Regions from separate parts of the Cellulomonas sp. JZ18 genome, predicted to be linked through region 3. Evidence: riboswitches for the same ligand, from Rfam matches in the RefSeq annotation. Region 3 holds a riboswitch; each other region holds the start of a gene.

Region 1 (2,253 bases), 450 kb from region 3:
GAGGTCGAACGTCACGACCGTGCCGCCGCCGCTCTGCTGCGCCCGGGCCAGGTCGTGCTGCGGGTGCGAGGGAAGGAACGGGTAGCGCACGCGCGCCACGCCCGGGTGCTGCTCGAGCCACGTCGCGAGCTCGAGCGCGGACGCCGCCTGGTGGCGCACGCGCACGCTCATCGTCTCCAGGCCCTTGAGCAGGACCCAGGCGTTGAACGGCGACAGCGACGGTCCCGTGTTGCGGATGAGGGTCTGCACGGGGCCGTGGACGAACCCCTCGGACCCGAGGATCGCGCCGCCGAGCACGCGGCCCTGCCCGTCGATGTGCTTGGTCGCGGAGTACACGACGACGTCGGCGCCGTGCTCCAGCGGCCGGGAGAACACGGGCGTGGCGAACACGTTGTCGACGACGACGACGGCGCCGGCCGCGTGCGCGAGGCGGCTGACGGCGGCGATGTCGACCAGGTCCTGCATGGGGTTCGACGGCGTCTCGAAGAACACCACGTCGGCGGGTGTGGCGAGCGCGGCCTCCCACTGCTCGGGCACGTGGCCGTCGACGTAGTCGGTCCGCACGCCCCACTTCGCGAGGATCTCGTCGAAGATGACGACCGACGAGCCGAACAGCGCGCGCGCCGCGACCACGCGCGACCCCTGGCGCACGAGCGCGGCGAGCGTCGTGAACACCGCGGACATGCCGGTCGCCGTCGCGTACGCGGCCTCGGCGCCGTCGAGCAGGCGCAGGCGCTCCTCGAACGTGGAGACCGTCGGGTTCCCGTACCGGGAGTAGAGGAAGCGGTCGACCTCGCCCGCGAAGCCCGCCTCGGCCTCCGCGGCGGACGCGTACGCGTACCCCTGCGTGAGGAACAGGCCCTCGGAGAGCTCGCCGAACCCGCTGCGGACCAGCCCGCCGCGCACCGCGAGGGTGTCGGGGCGCAGGGTGGAGCGGTCGGTGCGGTGGTCGTCCCAGTCACCGGGCCCCGGGACGCGCGCGCTCACGGCTGCACCCACGGCAGGCCGGCGGCGCGCCAGCCCTCGTGCCCGCGGTGGCCGTCCGGGCCGGTCGGGCCCTCGAAGCCCTCCAGCACGTTGTACGCCGGGCCGAAGCCCGCCGCGGTGGCCGCCTGGGCGGCACCGATCGACCGCTGGCCCGAGCGGCACAGGAACACGACCGGCCGGCCGTCGCCCGGCGTCACGCCGGTAGCCGCGAGCTGGTCGAGGAACTGCGGGTTGGGACGCCCGGACGGGTACGAGACCCACTCGACGAGCGCGGCGTGCCGGCCGAGCTCGCGCAGGTCCGGCACGCCGACGTACCGCCACTCGGCGTCGGTGCGCACGTCGACGAGCACGGCGTCCGGCTCCTCGCGCAGCAGCTCCCAGGCCTGCGTCGGCGTGATGTCGCCCGCGTACCCCGCGGCGGGGCGTGGCTGCACGGCCATGCGTCCTCCCATCGGTCTGGCGGTAGCACCCTCGTCCGGGCCCGTGCGGGTCCCGCGGGTTGCTGCGGCGTCGTCGAGCCAGATCTCTCGGCCGCTCTGGATGGTCGCCGGTGATGCTACGCCGGACGCGGAGGGGCGCGGCCGCGCGTCTCACGACGGCGCCGCCCCGCCGAGCGCGCCACTCGTCGGGCGAGCGCGCCAGTCATGTCCGGTGCGCTCGGCCGGTACCGGGCGCGCTCGGCGCGACGGGTCCGTCCGGGTGACGGGGTCGTGAGACGGGGCGTCTCGGATCGAGAGACGGACGGCGTGTCCGCGTTGACACCCGCCGCGGCGCACGCCGATCCTCGACGCAGGTCATGAGCGCCAGCGCGAAGCCCCGGCTCGCTGGCCGGCAACCCTCCTCCGCGGTGGGGTGCCCCGGGTGACGACCTGGCCGCGCGCCGCCCGGTGCCGGCAAGCGCGGGACCCGCGGGGTCCCTCCGGCAGTGGAGGTACGCATGACCACGATCACCGAGCTCCTCGCGTGTGCGGACGAGGTGTCCGGCACCGCCACCGCCCCCGTCGCCGCGGCGCCGGGCGTCGGACCCCTCCTGCCCGTCGTGGGCGCCTCGACGACCGTCCCGCTCGTGGACGGCACGAGCCGCACCTACGCGAACCTCGACTGCGCCGCGAGCGCGCCCGCGCTCGAGTCCGTCGCGGCCCGCGTCGCCGAGGTCCTGCCGCTGTACGCGTCGGTGCACCGCGGTGCGGGCTACCTCTCGCAGGTCTCCACCGCCCTCTACGAGGCGTCCCGCCAGGCCGTCGCCCGCTTCGTCGGTGCCCGCGA
Region 2 (2,253 bases), 130 kb from region 3:
CGTGGGGACGGCGGCGGCCGGGCGGCCTCCGCGCAGGTCGGCGCCGTCGAGCAGGTCGAGTGCCGCCTCGTGCTTGTTGAACGTGTAGACGTGGACGCCGGGTGCGCCGCCGTCGAGCACCGCCCGGACCAGGTCGACGCCCGCGCGGATGCCGCGTCGGTGGCGCTCGAGCGGGTCGTCCACCGACCCGAGCAGGTCCAGGAGCGTGCGCGGGACGGGCACCCCCGTCAGCTCCTGCACGCGCAGCAGCCGGGCCGGGTCGGTCGTGGGGATGATCCCCGGGACGATCGGGATCGTCACCCCCGCCCGACGGGCCTCGGCGACGAGGCCCAGGTACGCCTCGGCGTCGAAGAACACCTGCGTGATGGCGAAGTCGGCGCCGGCCTCCTGCTTGGCGAGCAGCGCCTGCACGTCCTGCTGCCGGGTCCCGCCGGTGGCCTGGTTGCCGCGCGGGAACGCGGCGACGGCGAGCGACAGCGGCCGCACGCGCGCCCGCACCGCCTGCGCGGGCGAGCCCGCGCACCGGCGCTGCTCGACCTCGCGCAGCAGCGCGACGAGCTCGGCGGCGGTGGCGACGCCCTCCGGGTGCGGCTGCCAGTCCGCCTGCCCGGCGGGCGGGTCGCCCCGCAGCGCGAGGAACGCGCGCACGCCCTCGTCGAGGAACTCCTCGACCACGGCCGCGACCTCCGCGCGCGAGGTGCCCACGCAGGTGAGGTGCGCGATCGGGTTCAGCGTCGTCTCCCGGAGCAGGCGCGTGACCAGGGCGCGCGTCGTCTCGCGGGTCTTCCCGGAGGCGCCGTAGGTCACCGACACGAAGTCGGGCTCGGCGGCCTCGAGCTCCCGGACGGTCGCCCACAGGCGGGGCGCGGCGTCGACGTCGCGCGGCGGGAACAGCTCGAACGACACGGTCGGCCGGTCGAGCGCGGCCGCGGGGGCCCGCCGGCGCGCGGCGCGGGTGGCCGGCGCGTGCCCGTCGACCGGCGCGCGCCCGTCGGCGGGGGCACTCGCGGCCCGCGCGTCCGCCACGGCGGTCATCGCGGCGTCCCGGCGCAGGGCCGGGGACGAGGGCGGGCGGCGGCCAGGCAGGACGTGCCGCCGTCCGTGGGGTCGGCGACGTCAGGGCGCACGATCATCGTCACTCCATCGTTCCTGGCGGAAGCACCCACACCCTCGACGAGGAGGGGGGTTGCTGCGGCGTCGCTGAGCCAGGTCTCTCGGCCGCTCTGGATGGTCGGCGTGAAGCGTAGCGAGCGGTCCCGTATGGCGGACAGGGGTGACCGCTGCATGAGACGCGGCGTGTCGCGGGGCGGTCAGGCGCGCCCTGAGCGGGTGAGGACGTGTGCCGACGGGGGTCGCCCTCGGCGGCCCGAGCGCGCGACGTTCGGCGTCGTCGCGTCAGCGCTGGCGGCGGCGGAGCCCGTCCGGCGGCGGCTGCTCGCGCGAGGGGCGCGGCCTCGGCACGCCGAACCACGCCGTCGGCGAGCCGGCGGGTACGGCGAGCAAACCGTCCTGGACGGCGGCCAGGACGCTGGGGTCGGGCGCGTCGGCGCTCTCCCACGCGTCGTGTGCGGCGCGCACGGCGTCGTGCCGTCCCTCGCCGTCCCGCTGGTCCACCATGCCGGGCACCCTAGTCCCGTCGCTGGTCCTGGACACGCGTCCGGACCGCGTGTCACCCCAGTGGAGCACCGGGACGCGCTCCGCCCGGTGCGCCGGTCACGGACGCGCCCGAACGGCGCAGCGCCACCGGGCAGGTCGCGACGTGGTCGTCGACGACGCCGCACGCCTGCATGGCCGCGTACGCGGTGGTCGGCCCGACGAACCGGAACCCCAGGCCGCGCAGCTCGCGCGCCAGCGCGCGGGACTCCGGCGTCGTGGCCGGCACGTCGGCGCCGCCGCTCGGACGCGTGCGCGTTCCCTGCGGCGCGTGCGACCAGAGCACCTCGTCGAGGCTGCGCCCCGCCTCGTGCAGCGCGAGCACGGCGCGCGCGTTGGCGATCGTCGCCTCGATCTTGGCCCGGTTGCGCACGATCGAGGCGTCGGCGAGCAGGCGGGCCACGTCGCCGTCGCCGAAGCGCGCCACCACCTCGGGGTCGAAGCCGGCGAACGCGGTGCGGAACGCCGGCCGCTTGCGCAGGATCGTGATCCAGGCGAGTCCGGACTGGAACGCCTCGAGCGCGAGGCGCTCGAACAGCGCGTGCTCGTCGTGCACGGGCACGCCCCACTCCTCGTCGTGGTAAGCGGCGTAGAGCGGGT
Region 3 (2,253 bases):
CCGGCTTCTGCGCCGCGCTCGACGGTCACCACCGCCGCGAGGACGACGTCATGTTCCCCGAGCTGCTCGCGCTCGACCCGTCCCTCGCCGACGTGCTCGCCCAGCTCACGCGCGACCACAGCGTGCTCGCCCAGCTGCTCGGCTCGCTCCAGCAGGCCGTCGACGCGGGCCACGACGCGGCCACCCTCCACCGCCACCTCGACGGCATCGAGGCGATCATGGAGACGCACTTCCGGTACGAGGAGAAGCGTCTGCTCGGGCCGCTGTCGCGGCTGGTCGTCGACCGCGAGCCGCAGGAGGTGCTGGGCCCGCTGGCGTAGGACGGGCCGGGGCGGCGAGCTGCGCGTCGCCGCCACCCCGCCGCCGCGTCTCGGCGTGAAGCGTTGTGGTCACGTGGCGTCCACAACGCTTCACGCGGTGGGAGGTCAGGTGCGAGGACGGTCCGGCGTCACCGGCTCCAGCACGACCTCGTAGCCGGCCCGGTTGAGCGCCTCGACGTGGTCCGTGCCGCCGGTGTGGCTGCCGGGCAGGTCGCCCGGCGACATCACCGCGTCCGCGTCCGACGGGAAGACCTGCGTCCGCCCGCCCCGCTCGTCGTGCTGCGCGAGGACGACGACGTGGTCGTACCGGCCCCAGCGCGTGCGCATCGGCGGGTCGAGCCGGTAGAGCGACGCCGTGTGCGGGAAGACCGCGACGAGCGTCGGGTCGGGCGGCAGCGCGCGGAGCAGGAACGCGTAGCGGGTGCCGGTCGGGCGGACCACACCCTCGACGCACGGGGACGCGACGCCGTCCGTCGCGACGCTGCGGTACCGCGAGCCGACGCGGACGACGCCGCCGTCGTGCAGGCGGACCGTCGGGTCTGCGGACGCCGCGTGCTCCGCGAAGGGCCCGGTGTCGTGCACCCACCAGCGGACGGTGGTGCCGCCGGACCGCACGGCGAGGACGACGTCGCCGTCCACCCCGGCCAGCCGGTACGCCTCACCGGTCGCGGACACGGCGGCACGCACCCGCCGCGCGGCGGGCACGTGCCCGGGCTCCTCGCACACGCAGCCGGTCTCGGGTGCGCCGAGGGGCGTCTCGATGTCGAACGGTGCGGCCATGGGTCCTCCCGCGGAGGTCGAGCGTCTTCCCGTGCCGGGCGGCGCGGGCGGATCTTCCTCCGGGGGCACCGTGCGCTCGCGCGGTTGCCAGTCGGCCGCGCCGGAGGACGTGAGGCCGAGCTTCCTGATCGAGCACGACTGTAGGCGCCGGCGCCGACACCGCATCCACAGGGTGGGCAGCGCTGGCGTGCGGGCTGTGCCCAACCGGTACTTTCCGGGCATGCAGGGGCGACGACGCTGGGGCAGAGCTGTGTCCGCGGGGCTGCTGGTCGGGCTGCTCGTGACCGGGTGCACGCGCGCCGAGCCGACCGAGCCGACGCCCGAGCCACCGTCGCCCGCCACGGAGACGGCGCGTCCGACGCCGACCCCCTCGCCGACGGTCGACCTCAGCGTCCCGCCCACGCGTCCGGAGGCGATGGCGACGCCGAGCGCCGACGGCGCGGCTGCGGCGGCGTCGTACTTCATCTCGCTGTACCCGTACGTGTACGTCACTGGCGACTTCACGGAGTGGGATGCGATGTCGGCACCCACATGCGAGTTCTGCTCGGAGTCTCGTGTCGATGTGCAACGCATGCTGGACGCCGGGAACAGCACGACTGGCGCCTCGGTCGAAGTTCTCAGCGCCGAGGGCATAGAGCTCTCCCATAGGGAGTGGTACTCGGCGCGACTGCGCGTGAAGCAGGGAGAAGGAGTGGAACTGGACTCAGCCGGCACGGTCGTCTCGAGCAACCCCGAGGCGGTGTATGACTTCGACTTTGCCATGACGTGGCTAGAGGGGGCGTGGCGAATCGACTCGGTCGGGCTGCACCCTGCGGGGCAGGAGTGACTGGCGTCGGTCTGAGGGTGTCCCTGGTGGCGGTGGTGGTCGCGTTGTCCGCCGCAACTGGCTCCTCGGGGGCAGGTCAGGGATGGAACGGCAGGGGAAGCGCAGAAGGGCACTTCGAGTTCACGGCCTGGCGCGCGCAGCAACTCGCGAAGCGGAACGAGGGCGCCGCTCCTGAGGTGCGGCTCGCCGAGTACCAGCGTGCCGCTGCATGCCGGGAGGCAGCTGGAGTCTGGGTGATCGGGAACGGCGACGGCAGCTGCGCGCCCGGCGCGAACCCCTCGGGCGCGTACGACTGCGGCGAAGACACGGTCCTGCTCCCGATGTGGC

The links. A riboswitch is a leader RNA that binds a small molecule or an ion and turns the genes downstream of it on or off. The one in region 3 is predicted to bind S-adenosylmethionine.
Region 1: linked by a shared signal. The riboswitch ahead of GC089_RS03005 (rhodanese-like domain-containing protein) and the one ahead of GC089_RS01005 (hypothetical protein) in region 3 are both predicted to bind S-adenosylmethionine.
Region 2: linked by a shared signal. The riboswitch ahead of GC089_RS00435 (methylenetetrahydrofolate reductase) and the one ahead of GC089_RS01005 (hypothetical protein) in region 3 are both predicted to bind S-adenosylmethionine.

The regions. Positions count from the first base shown of each region.
Region 1 is NZ_CP045245.1:664,950-667,202, forward strand. Features, by position in the region: gene GC089_RS03000 (O-succinylhomoserine sulfhydrylase) at 1-987, opposite strand, end outside; gene GC089_RS03005 (rhodanese-like domain-containing protein) at 984-1,427, opposite strand; SAM riboswitch class I at 1,433-1,534, opposite strand; SAM riboswitch class IV at 1,780-1,893, shown strand; gene GC089_RS03010 (aminotransferase class V-fold PLP-dependent enzyme) at 1,925-2,253, shown strand, end outside.
Region 2 is NZ_CP045245.1:88,540-90,792, forward strand. Features, by position in the region: gene GC089_RS00435 (methylenetetrahydrofolate reductase) at 1-1,035, opposite strand, end outside; SAM riboswitch class I at 1,127-1,234, opposite strand; gene GC089_RS00440 (hypothetical protein) at 1,396-1,617, opposite strand; gene GC089_RS00445 (DNA-3-methyladenine glycosylase I) at 1,670-2,253, opposite strand, start outside.
Region 3 is NZ_CP045245.1:216,218-218,470, forward strand. Features, by position in the region: gene GC089_RS01000 (hemerythrin domain-containing protein) at 1-320, shown strand, start outside; gene GC089_RS01005 (hypothetical protein) at 426-1,100, opposite strand; SAM riboswitch class IV at 1,117-1,230, opposite strand; gene GC089_RS01010 (DUF6318 family protein) at 1,297-1,926, shown strand; gene GC089_RS01015 (hypothetical protein) at 2,160-2,253, shown strand, end outside.